2 regions of the Hominiventricola aquisgranensis genome follow, and region 1 is predicted to be linked to the other one. Evidence: predicted binding sites of a transcription regulator. Region 1 holds the regulator's gene; the other holds the start of a gene.

Region 1 (9,507 bases):
CAGTGTATAGGAAAGTGCGACCTGAGCATGTCCGCCCTCTTTGTTGGATGCCTTTACTGCAGTCTGCAGGTTACGAAGGTCATTCAGACAGTCGAAGATACGAATGATATCAATACCGTTTGCGATGGATTTCTGTACAAAGTACTCAACCACATCATCACCATACGGACGATATCCCAGAATGTTCTGTCCACGGAACAGCATCTGCAGCTTGGTCTTCTTAGCTCTTTCACGGATCTTACGAAGTCTGTCCCACGGATCCTCTTTCAGGAAACGTAAGGAAGCATCGAAAGTAGCTCCACCCCAGCACTCCAGGGAATGATATCCTACGTTGTCAAGCTTTTCGATGATCGGAAGCATCTGCTCAGTTGACATACGGGTAGCAATCAGAGACTGATGTGCGTCACGCAGGATAGTCTCTGTTATTTTAATCGGCTTTTTAGCGATTTCAGTCATTTTCTATTCCTCCTACAAATTTGTCCTTTTCCGTCAGCAGCTTAGAATACTCCGAAAATAGCCATGAAAGTTCCGGCTGCAACTGCAGTACCGATAACACCGGCTACGTTCGGTCCCATTGCATGCATCAGAAGGAAGTTGGTCGGATCAGCCTCTGCACCAACCTTCTGGGATACACGGGCTGCCATAGGAACTGCAGACACACCTGCAGAACCGATCAGCGGGTTTACCTTTCCTCCGGTCAGTTTACACATGATCTTACCGAAGAGAACACCTGCTGCAGTACCAAATGCAAATGCAATCAGACCCAGAGCAACGATCTTCAGGGTATCCAGGTTCAGGAATGCTTCTGCACTTGTGGTAGCTCCTACAGAAGTACCAAGCAGAATAACTACGATATACATCAGGGCATTGGATGCAGTCTCTGTCAGCTGACGAACCACACCGCTCTCACGGAACAGGTTACCCAGCATCAGCATACCAACCAGCGGAGCGGTGGTAGGCAGGATCAGAGAAATAATGATCGTAACGATGATCGGGAACAGGATCTTCTCCAGTTTAGATACTGGACGAAGCTGCTCCATCTTGATCTTACGCTCTTTCTCAGTGGTCAGAAGCTTCATGATAGGCGGCTGGATAACCGGCACCAGTGACATATAGGAATATGCCGCTACTGCGATCGGTCCCATAATAGCCGTCTGCTGCAGCTTACCTGCCAGGAAGATGGAAGTCGGACCGTCAGCACCTCCGATAATGGAGATTGCTGCTGCTGCTTTATCAGAGAAGCCAAGAAGCATAGCTCCCAGATAAGCTGCGAAAATACCGAACTGAGCAGCTGCACCAAGCAGGAAGCTCTTCGGGTTTGCGATCAACGGACCGAAGTCTGTCATCGCACCTACACCCATAAAGATCAGGGACGGAAGGATCGCCCACTCATCCAGTGTGTAGAAATAGTAGAGAAGTCCGCCGACTCCGTTGGCAGAATCCTCGATTGACAACATAATGTCAGGATAAATGTTTACCAGCAGCATTCCAAAAGAGATAGGAACCAGAAGCAGAGGCTCAAACTCTTTTGCAATAGCCAGATACAGGAATCCACAAGCAACAGCGATCATTACGTAGTTTCCCCAGGTCAGGTTAAAGAACGCGGTCTGCTGCAGGAGATTTCCTAATGTTTCAGCAATATAGCTCATGTTGTAACCTCCAATGATTAATTAGAATACCAGTCGTATATGTTCCTAGTTCATGGTAGCTAATACATCACCGGACTCTACAGCGTCACCAACAGATACGTTGATGCCAGCAACGGTTCCGTCTTCCGGAGCTACAACCGGGATCTCCATCTTCATAGCTTCCAGGATCACAATCGGATCACCAGCTTTTACAGCCTGGCCAGCACTTGCTTCTACTTTAAATACTTTACCCGGTACAGATGCGGTTACTTCGATGGAACCAGCACTTGCTGCCGGTGCTGCTGCAGCCGGTGCTGCTGCCGGTGCCTTCGGTGCTGCCTTCGGAGCTGCTGCGCGAACCGGTGCGCTTCCTGCGCCACCTTCTTCTACAGATACTTCATATACAGTGCCATTTACGGTAATGGTATAATTTTTCATCTTAATATATCCTCCTAATTTCCTTATACTCTTTTCCAGGTTGCGGAATCTGCACGACGGATGGAACGTACTACGAATCCATCAGATGAGCTTCCGGTATATGCACAGATCGCTGCGGTGATCGCTGCGACTAACTCGCCCTCATCCACAGTCGGCTCTGCCGGTGCTGCTACTGGAGCTGCAGCCGGTGCTGCTGCCGGTTTTGCGGCTGGTGCTTTCTCTTCTTTCTTCTTTCCGAATTTTGCCTGAATATTCGGAATGAAGTTGAAGCAGTAGATGACCAGACTGATCAAGATCAGTACTGCGAATACAGTTCCCATACCAAGGAGTGTATTCATTCCTGCTTTTGCAAGAATCTCACCCAGAGAATACTCCGGATTTACAGTTACACTCTGTGCAACACTCTTCTTGTTGAATACAATTTCCAGATCCGCTTTGCGCTGTTCGTAAGTCAGGTGAGTGATCAAAATCACTTCATCCTTCTTAGTCTCAAACTCATAACCATCCGTACTTACATAAGCACCCAGCTCTTCCATAGAACCTTCGTAACCTGCAAAAGCGGTGGTAAATGCTTCAGCGGTAAACGGAAGTCCATAAGAGTCCAGCATAGACTGAGCATCTTCCTCATCCATGGTTGCATATGTATCAAGATCAGCCTCTGACAGACCATTCCAGCTTCCGATCAGGAAATCAGATACAGACTGAAGATACGCACTGTCATACTCGATAGTCTCACTGTCATTTGCACTTCCGCAGGCAGTCAGACCCAGAACCGATACAGAAAGCACTAGCAGCGCAAGGATCTTTCTTAATTTCTGTTTCATATGATTCACCTCGCTCTACACGGTTCCATGTTTTTTAAAGGGACGGTCTTCTCTCTTGGTGTACAGCATCTCAAATGCACCGATCACGTATTTTCTGGTATCCTGTGCTTCGATCACACTGTCAACATAACCTCTCTTTGCTGCTGAAGCAACACTGTTCTGAAGTTCTGCATAAGCAGCTTCTTTCTCTCTCAGCTCTTTTGCGTCAGCTTCCGGATACATTACTTTCACCGCAAGTTTTGCACCCATCATACCGATTTTTGCATTCGGCCATGCGTATACAACGTCAGCGCCAAGACCTTTGCTGTTCATAGTCACATATGCGCTTCCGTAAGCTTTTCCAACTACTACATTTACCTTCGGTACAGTTGCCTCTGCAAATGCATAGGTAAGTGCTGCAGCAGCTGCAGCCATCTTCTTCTCAGAGCATTTGGTTGCCTTGAAGCCAGCTGCGTTGGTCAGAGTCAGTACCGGAATATTGAAAGCATCACAGAACTCTACGAATTTTGCTGCTTTTTCGCATCCTCTTGCAGAGATCTCTGCATTAAACTCTTCAACTGCATTGCCTTCCTCATCGTACAGGGTGGAACGGTTAGCAACTGCTCCTACGGTGGTTCCGTTCAGTTTGATGAATCCGGTCACCATATCTTTTCCATACTCTGCTTTGGTCTCAAAGAAGATTCCGGAGTCAGAGATCATCGGCAGGGTAATTGCCGGATCTGCAGCAGAAGCTTCCAGATCTGCACATACTCTGTTCAGATCATCCTCGCAGTCCATATAGGAAAGATCATCTTCGTTGTTAGCCGGGAGCAGAGATACCAGATCACGGATCTTGGTGATCAGTTCAGCCTCTTCAGCTACAACATCAACATTTCCAACTTCCTCGCTCTGGAATTTTGCAGAAGCAGTATCACATTTGGATGCATCGTTTCCTTCCAGTGCATTCGGGGAGTTTACAAAAAGTTTTGCTTTCTTGGACTCCATAAAGGTAAAGTCAGACATAGCAGATGCTACTGCCATACCGCCGCCGCAGGTTCCAAATACTGCTGTGATCTGCGGAACAACGCCGGATGCCATTGACTGTTTCAGGTACAGCTCTCCAAATGCGTTCAGTGCATCCGTTGCTTCCTGAAGACGAAGACCTGCACAGTCGACAAGACCGATCACCGGTGCTCCCATCTTCATAGCCATATCATAGATTTTTGTAATTTTCTTTGCGTGCATCTCGCCCATGGAGCCTCCCAGCACGGAAGCATCCTGACTGTACACATACACAAGACTCTCATTGATCAGTCCGTAACCTGTGATTACGCCGTCAGAAGGAGTATCTGTGTTGTTCATGTTGAAATCTGTCGCACGTGCAGTAACTGCTGCGCCAATCTCAACAAAGCTGTTCTCGTCAAGCAGCGCTGCAATTCTGCCACTTGCCAAGGTCTGTGCTGTATTACTCATTTTTAGCCCTCCATCACATATATTATTAAATAACGCAAATTCTGCCGTTTTCCATTGTAGCAACTAGCCGCCACTTTTTCAAGCGATTTTTCACAGAATCTAACAATATATGTTCTTACTGATGTAACATATTTTTTGTCATTGTTTTCTGTAACAAAAATAAAAGAAGGCAGATGTTGCAATAGAACATTCTGCCTTCCTGTATGGATTTTCCTTATAAACCAGAATTAAACTCTGGACAGATACTCACCGGTTCTGGTGTCGATCTTGATCTTGTTTCCGGTCTCAACGAACAGCGGAACGTTAACAACTGCACCAGTCTCAACGGTTGCCGGTTTGGTAGCACCTGTTGCAGTATCACCTTTGAAGCCCGGCTCAGTATCTGTGACCTCAAGCTCTACAAACAGCGGAGCCTCTACTGCGAATACGTTACCGTTGTGAGAACAGATCTTAACCATCTCGTTCTCTTTTACAAACTTCAGGGAATCTCCCACATCTTCGCTGTTCAGTGCGATCTGATCGTAGTTCTCCACGTTCATGAAGTGGAACAGATCTCCATCACTGTACAGATACTGCATGTCTACACGGTCAATACGTGCTGCCGGGAATTTCTCGGTCGGACGGAAAGTCTTCTCAACTACACCGCCGTTGATGATATTTTTAAGTTTGGTTCTCACAAATGCAGCACCTTTACCCGGTTTTACATGCTGAAACTCTAAAATCTGATAAACGTTACCTTCGATCTCCAGTGTAACGCCATTTCTGAAATCTCCTGCAGAAATCATGTTAATTCGTCCTCCTTATGTTATACGGGGCAATGCGCAGTCCCCACACTTTATCCTATTTTATAATAGAACATCCATTATTTCAACTGTTTTTTCAAACTTTCTTCATTCTACTTCAGCATTTTTTTCAGTTCATCCATAAATGTATTCACATCTTTGAACTCTCTGTACACGGAAGCAAACCTGACATAAGCCACAGAATCCAGGTCTTTCAGCTTTTCCATAACCATTTCCCCGATCTGACGGCTGGAGATCTCACGTTCCTCTTTGCTGAAAATACTTGATTCCACATCATCGATCATAGCTTCTATCTGTGTGGCTGACACCGGTCTCTTGTGACAGGCACGGAACACCCCGCCCTCAACTTTGGCCCGGTCATAAGTCTCCCTGTTATTATCTTTTTTGATCACGATCATCGGGATCGTCTCTACCTTTTCATAAGTAGTAAACCGTTTATGACATTCATCACATTCTCTTCTCCGGCGGATGGAATCCCCATCATCCGCAGGTCTGGAATCAATGACTCTTGTATTGTCTTTTCCGCAATATGGACACTTCATGAAACCCCTCCTTCTTTGTTGTTCAGTATATAACAGGCTGCACTTTTCTGTCAATGAAAGACTCAAAGAAGCATATGCTTTAACAAACAATGGTGCATGGAGATATTCCGATGAGATTCTGTGAATTAAAAGAAAAAGATGTGATCAACCGATGTGACTGCAAGAAGCTTGGCCAGATCTGTGATCTGGTCATTGATGAGTGTAGTGGTCAGATCTGTTCCATCATCGTGCCTGGTCCTCCAAGACTGTGTGGTCTTCTCTGTCCGGATCAGGAATATATCATTCCCTGGAACTGTATCTGTCAGATCGGTCCTGATATTGTACTGGTGGAGATCACAGCAGAAAAGGTGCTCTCTCCAAGAAAAATATGGAAATAGTTTTTTCTGTATTTTCTGCATAACCCATTTATTTTGGGAAATGCTTTTAACAAGTCAGGAGGGAACTGTATGCTTATCAACAAGGTGGAAATCTGCGGAGTCAACACATCCAAACTGCCGCTCCTTACCAATGATGAAAAGAAGCTGTTATTCGAGCGGATTAAAAAAGGAGATCAGGAGGCCAGGGAGATTTATATTAAAGGCAATCTCCGTCTGGTCTTAAGCGTGATCAAACGGTTCTCATCCAGCAGTGAAAATGCCGATGACTTATTTCAGATCGGCTGCATCGGCCTCATGAAAGCCATCGACAATTTTGACTGTACCATGGATGTAAAATTCAGTACTTATGCAGTGCCTATGATCGTGGGCGAGATCCGCCGGTATCTTCGGGACAACAACAGTATCCGGGTCAGCCGGTCTCTTCGGGATACAGCCTATAAGGCCATCTACGCCAGGGAAATGCTTATGAAAGAGCATGCTTCCGAACCGACCATTCAGGAAATCTCCGCTGCCACCGGCATCGCTGCCGAAGATATTGTATATGCACTGGATGCCATTCAAAGCCCGGTGAGCCTCTTTGATCCAGTCTATACAGAAGGCGGAGACACCCTCTATGTGATGGATCAGATCAGCGATAAAAAAAATAAAGAAGACAACTGGGTGGAAAATCTGTCCTTATCCGAGGCCATGAAGCGGCTGACCCCAAGAGAACATCACATCATCGATCTTCGCTTCTTTGAAGGGAAGACCCAGATGGAGGTGGCTGAGGAGATCCATATCTCCCAGGCTCAGGTCAGCCGTCTGGAAAAAAATGCACTGAAGACCATGCGGAACTATCTGAAATAATCCCCTATTCCATCTACTCGTATCTTACAATCTCTTTTTTCAGTCTTCCGATGATCTTCTTCTCCAGCCGTGAAATATAGGACTGGGAAATTCCCAGAAGATCCGCCACTTCCTTCTGGGTCATCTCCTGCCCGGAAGGATGATTAAGTCCAAACCGCAGTTCGATGATCATCCGCTCCCGTCTGGATAATTTTCCCAACGCTTTTCTTAGAAGCTTTCGTTCCACTTCATTTTCCAGATCTCGGTAAATAATGTCTTCATCCGTTCCCAGAATATCCGAAAGCAGCAGTTCATTTCCATCCCAGTCCACATTCAGCGGCTCATCAATAGATACTTCCATCCGAAGCTTGCTGTTTCTTCTCAGATACATCAGGATCTCATTTTCAATACAACGGGACGCATAGGTAGCAAGTTTGATATTCTTTCCACTGTTAAACGTATTGATTGCTTTGATAAGTCCTATGGTTCCAATGGAGATCAGATCCTCCACACCCACTCCGGTATTGTCAAATTTTTTCGCTATGTAGACTACCAGCCGCAGGTTATGTTCGATCAGCGTGGCTTTTGCCTGCTGTTCCTGTTCTGTTGAAAGATTGTGTATCGCTTCCGACTCCTCCACCGGATTCAAGGGCGGTGGAAGGATCTCGGAACCTCCTATATAATGGATTTCTCCTTTCTGAGCCAGAAACATACTTTTGAATCTGGGTACGACTTTCAATTGGATCTGATTGGGTATTGCTACCTTGATGATCATGTTGCCTCCTCCCGGGAGGACAGAAGCTCCTGATGAAGAATCAGCTCATACTGTCTGCTGGTCATAGGCATGCCTGCAAGGATCGGATGCCTGCACACACAGATTCCTGTATTTGTGGTAATTTCCATGCGATCCAGCACATACGCTTTTAAAAGTCCATGCTCCGCAACGGTCTGATAAGGAATGAGTCTCGGAAAAAGCTCTTTTCCAGACTTCTTCACAAGTGCCTGCAGCACCGGTTCCGTACAGACGCTGACCGGCCGACCGCTCACAGGATCCCGCAGGGAATTTCCTGTATCCACAAGTCCCTCGGTGCTGATCGATGCCTCCCCCAGATACAATGCCACCGGACAGATGATATCTTCTCGCTCCCGAAGCTTCACCAGCACCCACTCGACAGCCAGCAGGATACCTGCAAGCACCATCGAACCTCCTGCCATCATAAGCCCCGCCGGCACATAGAACTGTTCCAGATACCGGATCGTACCGCCAAGCAGCCATCCTTCCAGATATAACACGACCAGACACTTTATGTATGTGTTCCTTTTTCCGTATGCGGTCCGGATCATGACTGCCGCCGTAAGAATCGTCCCCAGAAACCATCCTGCTGTTGTCAGATAAGCCGAACCTGTTTCCAGCAGACAGGCTCCCATGCTTCCCAGTGCTGCTCCGGCTGCGATCCGTTTTCTGTCTGTCTGATACCCCATCAGTCTGGATGTGAGAAGCAAGAGACACACGTTGACCCACAGATTTTCCACAAACAGTACATCTACATAAACTTCATAATACACTTGCTGTCCTCTCTCTTATGATAGACAACATTATAAAAAAAGTAGGCCGCGAACCGTGTCAAACGGTGCAGCCTGCTTTTCTATTTCATAGACAAAAGCTGACAAAATACTCTCATCTGCTCGATGGGAATCTGACCCGGTGCGGATGCTTCTCCCACACTCGCAAAGGTCATAGCTGAACCTGTCAGGGTTCCTGCCAGACGACTTAAGACTCCCAGACGACCCATGGACATGGTCACTACCGGAATATCCAGAGAATGGTCTGCCTCCATGGTTGCTTCCATCAGTGTCATCACATCTTCCCGGCTCTGTGGCATCACTGCGATCTTCGCCACATCTGCTCCCATCTCCTGCATCCTGGTCAGACGGCGGATCAGTTCTTCTCTGTCCGGTGTCCGGTCAAAATTGTGAAAAGATGCGATCACATGAACACCTGCGCTTTGAAGTTTTCTGATCTCTTCTGATGTCCGTTCTTCCTCCCGGAATGCTTCCACATCTACCAGATCCACATAGCCGGATCTGGCAGCCCGTTCATTCAACTCATAGTAAGTATCTTTCATCACTGCAAGCTGTCCACCTTCATAGACTGTCCGGAGCGTGAAAAGCAGTGCTTTTTCTCTGATCCGTCCGCGGATTCCCTGTAGCACTTCGAGCAGTTCATCCCTGTCTTCCACACGGTCGAACCAGTCTCCCCGCCATTCCACCACATCCGCTTCTGTCTTTGCAATAACCTCTGCAGCCTTAAAAATATCTTCTTTTGTCCTGCCTACGATAGGCGCACAGATTTTCGGATCTCCTTCTCCAAAAACACCTGTACTTAATTTGAATGTCCGTTTCATCTCTTTATCCCTACTTAAAATACTTATTTTTTACCAGTTCTACCGGCATCGGTTTACCGGTCCACAGTTCAAACGCATAGGCTCCCTGATAGAGCAGCATATACATGCCGTTGAATGTCGGGCATCCAACTGATTCTGCCATCTGAAGAAGTCTGGTCTTCCTCGGCTGGTAGATCACATCCGATACGATCAGTTCCGGATGAAAGTAACTTA
Region 2 (9,507 bases), on a different contig from region 1:
TATCCCAGTGGACTCTTCTCCAGTAATCCAAGTTTTCCTTTTGCCGCGTTGCATACGCTCTGATACTCGTCTTTGAACATCTTCATCTCTCCATTCTGCTCTTGTTACCCTTTATCATTCTGCCAGATACTCAGAATCTTTATGGATCGCCCCCATATTAACGACCCGGGTCAAAGATTGTTATTATAATAACATACTTTTTCTCATGTGTGATTGTACACATTGTAGGAAAGGTTTTCCTAGAGTTTTTCGAAAAAAGACTTTACAATCTTCTATTTATCCGATATAATATTATTTGTTGTTATGCAACAAGCTTCCGTGGCTCAGTAGGTAGAGCGACGCACTCGTAATGCGTAGGTCACCGGTTCGAATCCGGTCGGGAGCTTCACGTAAAAACCTTGATTTTTCAAGGTTTTTTTATTTTACGCCAGAAAGAAAACCGCCCGAAAACGGGCGGTTTTTCCTGTTTTGTCGACCGGTTGTCGACCATTCTTGCATTTATTCCAGTATCTACCAGCCAATCAGCCAGGAATAGATTCCTTCATATTTGTATCTGGAAGCATCCCAGGAGAAGTCCTTCTGCATGCCGCGGGCCACCATCTCGTCCCACTCTTTTCTATGGACAAAGTAGGTATATTTCGCATAGTTGATAACTTCCATCATATCCCACGGATTGTAGTTGGTGAAAGAGAATCCATCTCCACGACCTTCATACTCATTGTAGGGTTCAACTGTATCTTTCAGTCCGCCAGTCTCTCTGACAATTGGCACGGTGCCATAGCGGAAAGAAATCAACTGTGTCAGTCCACATGGTTCAAATGCAGACGGCATCAGGAATGCATCTGCTGCTGCATACAGCTTATGAGACATCTCATCCGCATAATAGATATTAGCAGATACTTTGTTCGGATATTTCCATGCATAGTGACGGAACATATTCTCATAACGCTCATCGCCGGTTCCGATTACAACAAACTGTGTATTATCATCCACGATCTGTTCCATCACTTCTGCGATCAGATCCAGACCTTTCTGATCCGTCAGACGGGAGATGAGACCGATCAACATCTTATTCTCATCTACTGTAAGACCCAGAGCTTCCTGAAGTGCCCTTTTATTAGCTGCTTTTCCTTTATGAACATCCTTAATACTGTAATTGGTGTCGATCTTTCCATCTGTCTCCGGATTCCAGATATCGTAATCGATACCATTGACGATTCCTCTCAGATCCATGTGTCTTGCAGAAAGAAGTCCATCCAGTCCTTCGCCATATTGCGGTGTCTGAATCTCCTGTGCATAAGTTTCGCTGACAGTCGTAATATAATCTGCATATACCAGACCGCCCTTCAACATGTTGGCATCTCTCTTATACTCCAGCTTGTCCGGGGTAAATACATAATCCGGAAGTCCTGTCAGTCCCTGCATCGTCTCAATATCCCAGATTCCCTGGAATCTCAGGTTATGAATCGTCATAACAGATTTGATACCGCGATAAAATTCGCCTGCTGCGAACTCCGTCTTCAGATATACCGGAATCAGCCCTGTCTGCCAGTCATGGCAGTGGATCAGATCCGGGCGGAAGCCTACGATTGGCAGGATAGAGAGCACTGCCTTGTCAAAGAAAGCAAACTTCTCAATATCGGTACGGAAATCTCCATACGGTTTAGATCCCCCGAAATAGACCAGATTGTCAATAAAATAATAGGTGACGCCCTCATACTCATAGGTCATGACACCTACATGTGCACCCGGATTATAAGAACCGGTTCCCATATAAAAATGCGTGATATACTTGAAATTATTTCGGAAATGATCTGGAATACAAGTATAGTTCGGAAGCACTACCCGGACATCCCACTCATCTTTATTGAATCCCTTCGGAAGAGCTCCGCATACGTCCGCCAGTCCTCCTGTTTTCACGAACGGTACACACTCCGATGTTGCAAACAATATTTTTCTCATAAATGAGTCCCCCTGTCGCCATAAAGAGATATTTGATAGGAATATCATATCATAAATCAGATTATTTCTAAAGCACATTTTTCGGAAAGATATGTTTTTATACTTACTTGCGATTTTCCTTGAAAAATCAACACTTTTATGTATAATAAGAATGGTGCGTTTTAATGTAAAAATTCTGATAAACTGAGGTGTTACAATGATTAGTGCAAATAACGTTACTCTTCGGATCGGCAAAAAAGCTCTTTTCGAAGATGTAAACATCAAATTTACTGAAGGAAACTGCTACGGTCTGATCGGTGCCAATGGTGCCGGCAAGTCTACCTTCCTGAAGATTCTCTCCGGAGAACTGGAGTCTACCAGCGGTGACGTGGTGATCACTCCGGGACAGCGTCTTTCCTTCCTGAAACAGGATCATTTCCAGTATGATGAGTATACCGTTATGGATACCGTTATCATGGGAAATGCAAGACTCTATGAGATCATGAAAGAAAAAGATGCCATCTATGCCAAAGAGGACTTCTCTGATGAGGACGGAATCCGCGCCAGTGAGCTGGAAGCTGAGTTTGCAGATATGGACGGATGGGAAGCCGAGTCTGATGCCGCTACCCTGTTAAATGGTCTGGGAATCGAGACTGATCTTCATTACAGCATGATGAAAGATCTGATCGGTGCACAGAAGGTCAAAGTGCTTCTTGCCCAGGCATTGTTCGGAAACCCGGATATTCTGCTTCTGGACGAGCCGACCAACCACCTGGATCTGGATGCCATCGCATGGCTGGAAGAATTTCTGATCAACTTTGAAAATACTGTCATCGTTGTATCCCATGACCGTTATTTCCTGAACAAGGTATGTACCCATACTGCTGATATCGACTATGGCAAGATCCAGCTCTATGCCGGAAACTACGATTTCTGGTATGAGTCCAGTCAGCTGCTGATCCGTCAGATGAAAGAAGCGAACAAGAAAAAGGAAGAGAAGATCAAAGAGCTGCAGGAATTCATCTCCCGTTTCTCTGCAAATGCTTCCAAATCCAAGCAGGCAACTTCCAGAAAGAAAGCTCTGGAAAAAATTCAGCTGGATGAGATTCGTCCGTCCAGTCGTAAATATCCGTACATTGACTTCCGGCCGAATCGCGAGATCGGTAACGAGGTTCTGTCCGTAGAGGGACTGACCAAAACCATCGATGGTGTAAAGGTTCTGGACAATGTATCCTTTATCCTTGGCCATGACGACAAGGTTGCATTTGTAGGTAGCAATGAATTTGCGAAGACTACGCTGTTCCGTATCCTTGCAGGTGAGCTGGAACCGGATGAAGGAACTTACAAATGGGGTGTTACTACTTCTCAGTCCTATTTTCCGAAGGACAATACCAAGGAATTCGATAATGATGATACCATCGTTGACTGGCTGACTCAGTATTCCGAGATCAAGGATGCGACTTATGTCCGCGGATTCCTGGGACGTATGCTGTTCGCCGGCGAGGACGGTGTAAAGAAAGTCCGCGTTCTGTCCGGTGGTGAGAAAGTCCGCTGCATGCTCAGCAAGCTGATGATCTCCGGTGCAAATGTACTTCTTCTGGATGAGCCAACTGACCATCTGGATATGGAATCTATCACAGCACTGAACAATGGCCTGATCAAATTCCCAGGTGTACTGCTGTTCTCCTCACGTGACCACCAGATCGTACAGACAACTGCCAACAGAATCATCGAGATCTTGCCAAATGGTTCCATTATTGATAAGATCACGACTTATGATGAGTATCTGGAAAGCGATGAGATGGCGAGAAAGAGAACTGTCTACAGCAACAGTCGTGAAGATGAAGATGATAACTAAATAAAATGTTTGGCCGAAATCCTCGAGGGTCCACACAGACCGACAGGCAGGAACGCTCGTATGGAGTGTATCGGACACCAAGCAAAAGGAATCCCCCACAATCGTACATGCAAGCATGTTCGCCTGTGGGGGATTCTTTTTGCCTAATGTCCGCTCCAATCCATAGCAGCGCTGTTCCTTGTCTGCCGGTCTGTGTGAACCGGGAGGTTTTCGGCTACTCGGGAATGGATGCAAACTTTTATTCTATAAAATTTTTCAGCGGCACGCTTCGATCCACCGGACTCATGTCACCACGAAGAAAGGCTTCGATATCCTTCTTATCGGTCCAGCGCCCAAGAGCGATCATAGTCCGCACAACCAGAGCTTCTGTGGTCAGATCCCCTGCTGGGATCACACCAAGTTTCAGAGCTCGAACTCCTACTTCATACTGACTCAAATCACAACCGTCAAAGATGCTCTGTGTGGTAGCTGCCACAACCATCCCTTTGTGGATCATTTTTTCAATAGCAGGAAGAAGATTCCGGCGATAATTGGTGATTCCTCCACATCCGTAAGCTTCCAGAACCACACCATGATATCCCAGATCCACCACCGTCTCCAATAGCACCGGATCAAACCCCGGTATTAACTTGAATACTGCCACTTTAGAGTCCAATCGCACATCAACAGCTGATTCTACTGTTGCAGCTGCGACAGTTTTTTCTTTTGCAGTTTCCTGCATCATCAATTTCCCATCTGCAATTTTTCCTGCATAAGGACAGTTCACACTGACAAAGGCATCGAATCCCATCGTTCGGATTTTAGTTGCCCATAATCCATGAATCACTCTGCCATCGAAAGTAAGATAAACTCCCGCCGGTGCTCCGCAGGCCGTCAGGAATGCATCATAAATATTATGCGCCGCATCACTGTCCTCTTCTCCCGCTGGAAGCTGAGATCCCGTCAGAACCACAGGCACTTTAGGATGGATCAACATCGTATCCAGTGCCGCTGCACTGTAGGCACAAGTATCCGTTCCATGAGTAATCACAATTCCATCATGGTTCTTCATTCCTTCAAATGCTGCTTTTGCCATCACAGCCCACTCTTCTGGCTGCATATTAGTGCTATCGAGATTCAGAAGATCGACACAGTCGATTTCACACAGACTCTGAAGTTCCGGAATCAGATCCAGCATCTGCTGTCCGGTCGTCTTCGGTTCCAGACCGTCTTCTCCTTCCTGAGAAGCGATGGTTCCACCTGTCGTTATCATTAGAATCCGTTTCATATTACATAGACACCCGTTCTGCGATCTCTGCCATCTTCGCTTTATTCAGCCTGGTATCTCCCTTTACTCTGGAATAGGACAGATAGCCGTTCATACGGTCGATCTTGGTCAGATTTTTGCTGCCACATTTAGGGCATACATCCATATCCAGTTCCTGATATCCACAATCATCGCAGTATGCCAGTGACAGATTCACGCCTTCGTAAAATCCTTTTTTCATAGCACGACGTACCAGAGTGCGGACAGCCTCTTTGTTATATCCTACCGGATAACGCACATACTGAATCTTTCCACCGTTACACAGTTCCCAGAAGCGGCCTTCCTTATCCTGCTTTTCAATTGGAGTCATTTCCTCAGTCACATGACAGTGAAAGCTGTTGCTCACATACGGTCTGTCAGATACATTTTCCACGATTCCATATTTCTTGCGGAACTGCTCGATCTGAAGTCCACACAGGCTCTCTGCCGGAGTACCATAGATGGCATAGAGGATACCATCCTCTTCTTTATATTCGTTAATCTTTTTATTGATGTATCGCATTACTTCCAGTGCGAACTCGCCGTCTTCCCTGATAGATTTTCCATTATAAAGCTCCTGCAGCTCATTAAGGGCCGTGATTCCAAAGGAAGCTGTCATAGGTTTCAACAGTGGTTTGATCTTATCCTGCGGCTTCAGATGTCCTCCATAGAAACCACCTTCACAGTAAGCCAGCGGATTGGTAGACGCTCTCATCTCGCCCAAATAGTCAAAGGTACGGATATGAAGGTTACGGATCATCTCCAGATAGTAATCCAGCACCTCATAGAAGTCCCGGTTCTCTGCTCTGGACTGTGCCAGAATCATAGGAAGATGCAGACTTACAGCTCCGATATTAAAACGACCTACAAATACCGGCTTGTCATTCTCATCTGCCGGTCTCATGCCTCCTCGCTCATACCAGGGACTCAGGAACGCACGGCATCCCATGGGGCTGATGACTCTCTTGTATTTTTTATACATTTCAGAGATATATCCTTCTCCGCTCATGGACAGCCAATCTGGATACATGGTTTTGGAAGAACACTCGATCCCTGCTTCAAATACATCCTCGCAGACACCGCCTTTTCCATGAATCTCTTCGTCATAAAGAAATACAATCTTCGGAAACAGTACCGGCTTTTTGTTCCCCGGTTTACCCTGTCCGCCCTGATGCACATGCAGCAGAGAAATATTGCACATCTTTGCAAACCGTTCCTGTCCAAGTCCAAGGGTTACTGTCACAAACGGATAATCTCCACGGGAAGATCCTACCGTATTTAACTTATACTCAATTCCCTGCCATCCCTGATCAAAATCTCTGCGGACTTTGTTCATGGCATAGGTCTCTGCCTTCTCTTCCACTCCCTGCCATTCAGGATCCATATAAGATAAAAATTCGGTTTTGTATTTTTTGTAGCTCTTCTCTGCATAAGGCGCCAGCACCTTATCCACTTCCGGCACTGTAAATCCACCGTACTGCTGGGCTGCAGTACTTAAGATAATGTCTCCCATAACGTCAAATGCTGTATCCAATGTCTTCGGCTCGTTGTACCACACGTTACCCATCTCAAAGCCACCGTTCAGAACACTGGCAATATCAAACAGACAGCAGTTCATGGTATCCAGACGTGCTGACTGATCATGAATGTAGATATATCCATCCCTGCAGGCCTGCAGCTCATTGCGATTCATAAAGAACTTGCGGTACAATTCCTTGTTCAGTTCATTAAAGATCAGGCTTCGTTTGGTGGCTACCAGAGCACTGTCTGTATTAGCGTTGCTCTTATCACCAATGTAACGGATAGACTGGCTCTTAGTATAGACGTCATCCATCATGTGTACAAAATCTTTTTTATAGTTCCGATAGTCACGATAGCTCTTTGCCACCGCCGGATTCACATGATCCAGCGCTCCCTCCACAATATTATGCATATCCTGGATATCGATATTTTCTTTTCCCAGGGACTCTGCACGCTCCTGCGCGAAGTTACAGATAAATCGAATCTCATCCTCCGAGAATTTGTACAAAATTCTTGCAGCCGACTTATTGACTGCATTAATGATCTTTTCTACATTAAATATCTCTCTTGTTCCGTCCTTTTTGACTACGTACAATTTCATTCACCCCTACTATATCTTGTGTTTTATATTTAATTTTATTCCAAATATTGATTAAAAGTATATACCAACCACATTTAATATGCAAGACATAATGACGCTGAAAACTTACCAAGAAATTTTTCTGAAATTCTACTATATTTCACAAACTTCAAAAAAACAGGTTTATCCACTTGACAAATGGGTAAACCTGCTATTCATAATTTTCATCTTTTGTTACTTCATGAAGCGATCAATGGCCTCTGCCAGTTCTTTCACTGATTCCATATCTCCGCACTCTACTGCATCTACCAGACAGTGTTCAATATGTTCCTTAAGAATCACTTTTCCAGTATTATTGATAGCCGACTTTACAGCTGACAGCTGTATCAGCACCTCACTGCAGTCTCTTCCTTCTTCCACCATGCGACGGATAGATTCCAGATGTCCAATCGCTCTGGAAAGACGATTCAGCACTGCTTTTGTATTCGTATGAGTATGCGTGTGTCCATGTCCATGGTTGTGGCAGCACTCATCATGGTCATGATCATGGGTATGCCCCTCATCATGACTGTGCACATGCTCATGATCATGATGTACGTGCTCATAAATCGTTCCATCAGGAGCCACATGCACATGTCTTCCCTCTTCTGACATATCATTCCTCCGACTGAAGTCCTAGACTCCAGTTTCTCTTTCTGTATTTTCCAAAAATCTCTGTTTTACCAGCAAAAATTCTTCCAGGTTCATCCATACCTGTTCGCCCTCCGGCTTTTTGGTTTCCGACTGCAATTATCTTCCGTTATATACGATTCCCTGTTCTGCATCCATAGTCACAAATGTTCCAGACTTGAGGATTCTGGTCGCATTTCTTGCAGATGTGATGACCGGGATCTCCAAAGTCATTCCCACAACTGCTGCATGAGAATAGCGATCACCAGTCTCTGTGATGATACCGGCTGCATCCTTCAGCTTGTGAACCATCTCATTGGTAGTCTGCTCCACAACTACAATATCTCCTGCACGGAATTTTTTCTCCAGATCTTCATCATTGCTGCATACGCAGACATTCCCGGAGGCTTTCAGCTTATTGGCACCTTTTCCAGTCACCAGTGCATTACCTGCGATCTGCACCTTCATCATATTAGTAGTTCCGGACAATCCAACCGGCACACCTGCTGCAATAACAACCAGTTCTCCTCTGGCGATCAAGCCTTTCTGCTCTGCCAGTTCCACCGCATGATCAAACAGCTCATCTGCAGTATTTGCTTCTTTCATCACGACCGGAGTCACACCCCAAAGCAGATTTAACTGACGATATACGCGCTCATCTGTGGTACAGCCAATGATCGGACATACCGGCAGATATTTTGCGATTCTGGACACGGTACGGCCAGATTTGGATACTGCCACGATAGCTGCTGCTTTCAGATCGGCTGCTGTCGTACAAGTTGCATGAGAGATAGCGCTGGTCACATCTGGTGCTTCAGCCAGCTTTCTCGGCTTAAATTCCCTGCTATAATCAATATCCTGTTCTGTACGTTCCGCAATCTTCGCCATAGTCTGTACTGCTTCTATCGGATAAGCACCTGCTGCAGTCTCTCCGGACAGCATGATCGCACTGGTTCCCTGATAGATCGCATTGGCAACATCCGAGGTCTCCGCTCTCGTCGGTCTTGGATTCTTCATCATGGAATCCAGCATCTGTGTAGCTGTGATCACCGGTTTTCCCATATGCATTGCCTTGCGGATCAATTCTTTCTGGATTACCGGAACTTCCTCCAGCGGAATCTCTACACCCATATCACCTCTGGCGATCATAATTCCATCTGCCACTCTGAGAATATCCTCACAATTTTTTACACCCTGCTTATTTTCCAATTTGGCGATAATATGAATCTTCTCGCCACCATGCGCCTGCAGAATCTTGCGGATCTCCATAATATCCTCTGCAGTTCTGGTGAAAGATGCTGCAATAAAATCATAATCCTGCTCTACAGCAAATACAATGTCAGCAAGATCTTTCGGACTGACAAATGGCATATTCAGTTCTACACCTGGAACATTTACTCCTTTATGATTTGAAATAAATCCTCCATTTTTCACACGGCAAACAATATCTGATTCATCAATGCGCACTACTTCCATGCCGATCAGTCCATCGTCGATCAGAATAGAATCTCCCGGTTCCACGTCTTTGTACAATTCTTTATATGTGATCGTGACTTTCTTCTCGGTTCCCAGTATCTCTTCAGTAGTCAGCGTGAACTCCTGGTCCGGCTTTAATTCCAGTTTTCCTCCTTCTACATCACCGATCCGGATCTC

Evidence for each region. Region 1 encodes NrdR, which represses ribonucleotide reductase genes. Its sites were predicted from a motif close to CACAANATNTTGTG; they were not measured.
Region 2: a site for NrdR is predicted at 7,214-7,227, ahead of nrdD (anaerobic ribonucleoside-triphosphate reductase). Genes of this name have one in related genera too.

Annotation. Positions count from the first base shown of each region.
Region 1 is NZ_JBBMFC010000018.1:54,587-64,093, reverse strand. Features, by position in the region: gene WMO62_RS10860 (oxaloacetate decarboxylase subunit alpha) at 1-456, opposite strand, end outside; gene WMO62_RS10855 (sodium ion-translocating decarboxylase subunit beta) at 498-1,649, opposite strand; gene WMO62_RS10850 (biotin/lipoyl-binding carrier protein) at 1,695-2,066, opposite strand; gene WMO62_RS10845 (OadG family transporter subunit) at 2,090-2,890, opposite strand; gene WMO62_RS10840 (acyl-CoA carboxylase subunit beta) at 2,906-4,342, opposite strand; gene efp (elongation factor P) at 4,570-5,127, opposite strand; gene nrdR (transcriptional regulator NrdR) at 5,238-5,687, opposite strand; gene WMO62_RS10825 (PRC-barrel domain-containing protein) at 5,798-6,064, shown strand; gene sigG (RNA polymerase sporulation sigma factor SigG) at 6,134-6,910, shown strand; gene sigE (RNA polymerase sporulation sigma factor SigE) at 6,924-7,664, opposite strand; gene WMO62_RS10810 (sigma-E processing peptidase SpoIIGA) at 7,661-8,455, opposite strand; gene aroD (type I 3-dehydroquinate dehydratase) at 8,536-9,294, opposite strand; gene aroE (shikimate dehydrogenase) at 9,305-9,507, opposite strand, start outside.
Region 2 is NZ_JBBMFC010000003.1:112,318-121,824, reverse strand. Features, by position in the region: gene WMO62_RS02560 (formate/nitrite transporter family protein) at 1-86, opposite strand, end outside; tRNA gene WMO62_RS02555 (tRNA-Thr) at 313-385, shown strand; gene glgA (glycogen synthase GlgA) at 511-1,962, opposite strand; gene WMO62_RS02545 (ABC-F family ATP-binding cassette domain-containing protein) at 2,159-3,799, shown strand; gene WMO62_RS02540 (asparaginase) at 4,038-5,066, opposite strand; gene nrdD (anaerobic ribonucleoside-triphosphate reductase) at 5,068-7,206, opposite strand; gene WMO62_RS02530 (metal-sensing transcriptional repressor) at 7,420-7,839, opposite strand; gene pyk (pyruvate kinase) at 7,975-9,507, opposite strand, start outside.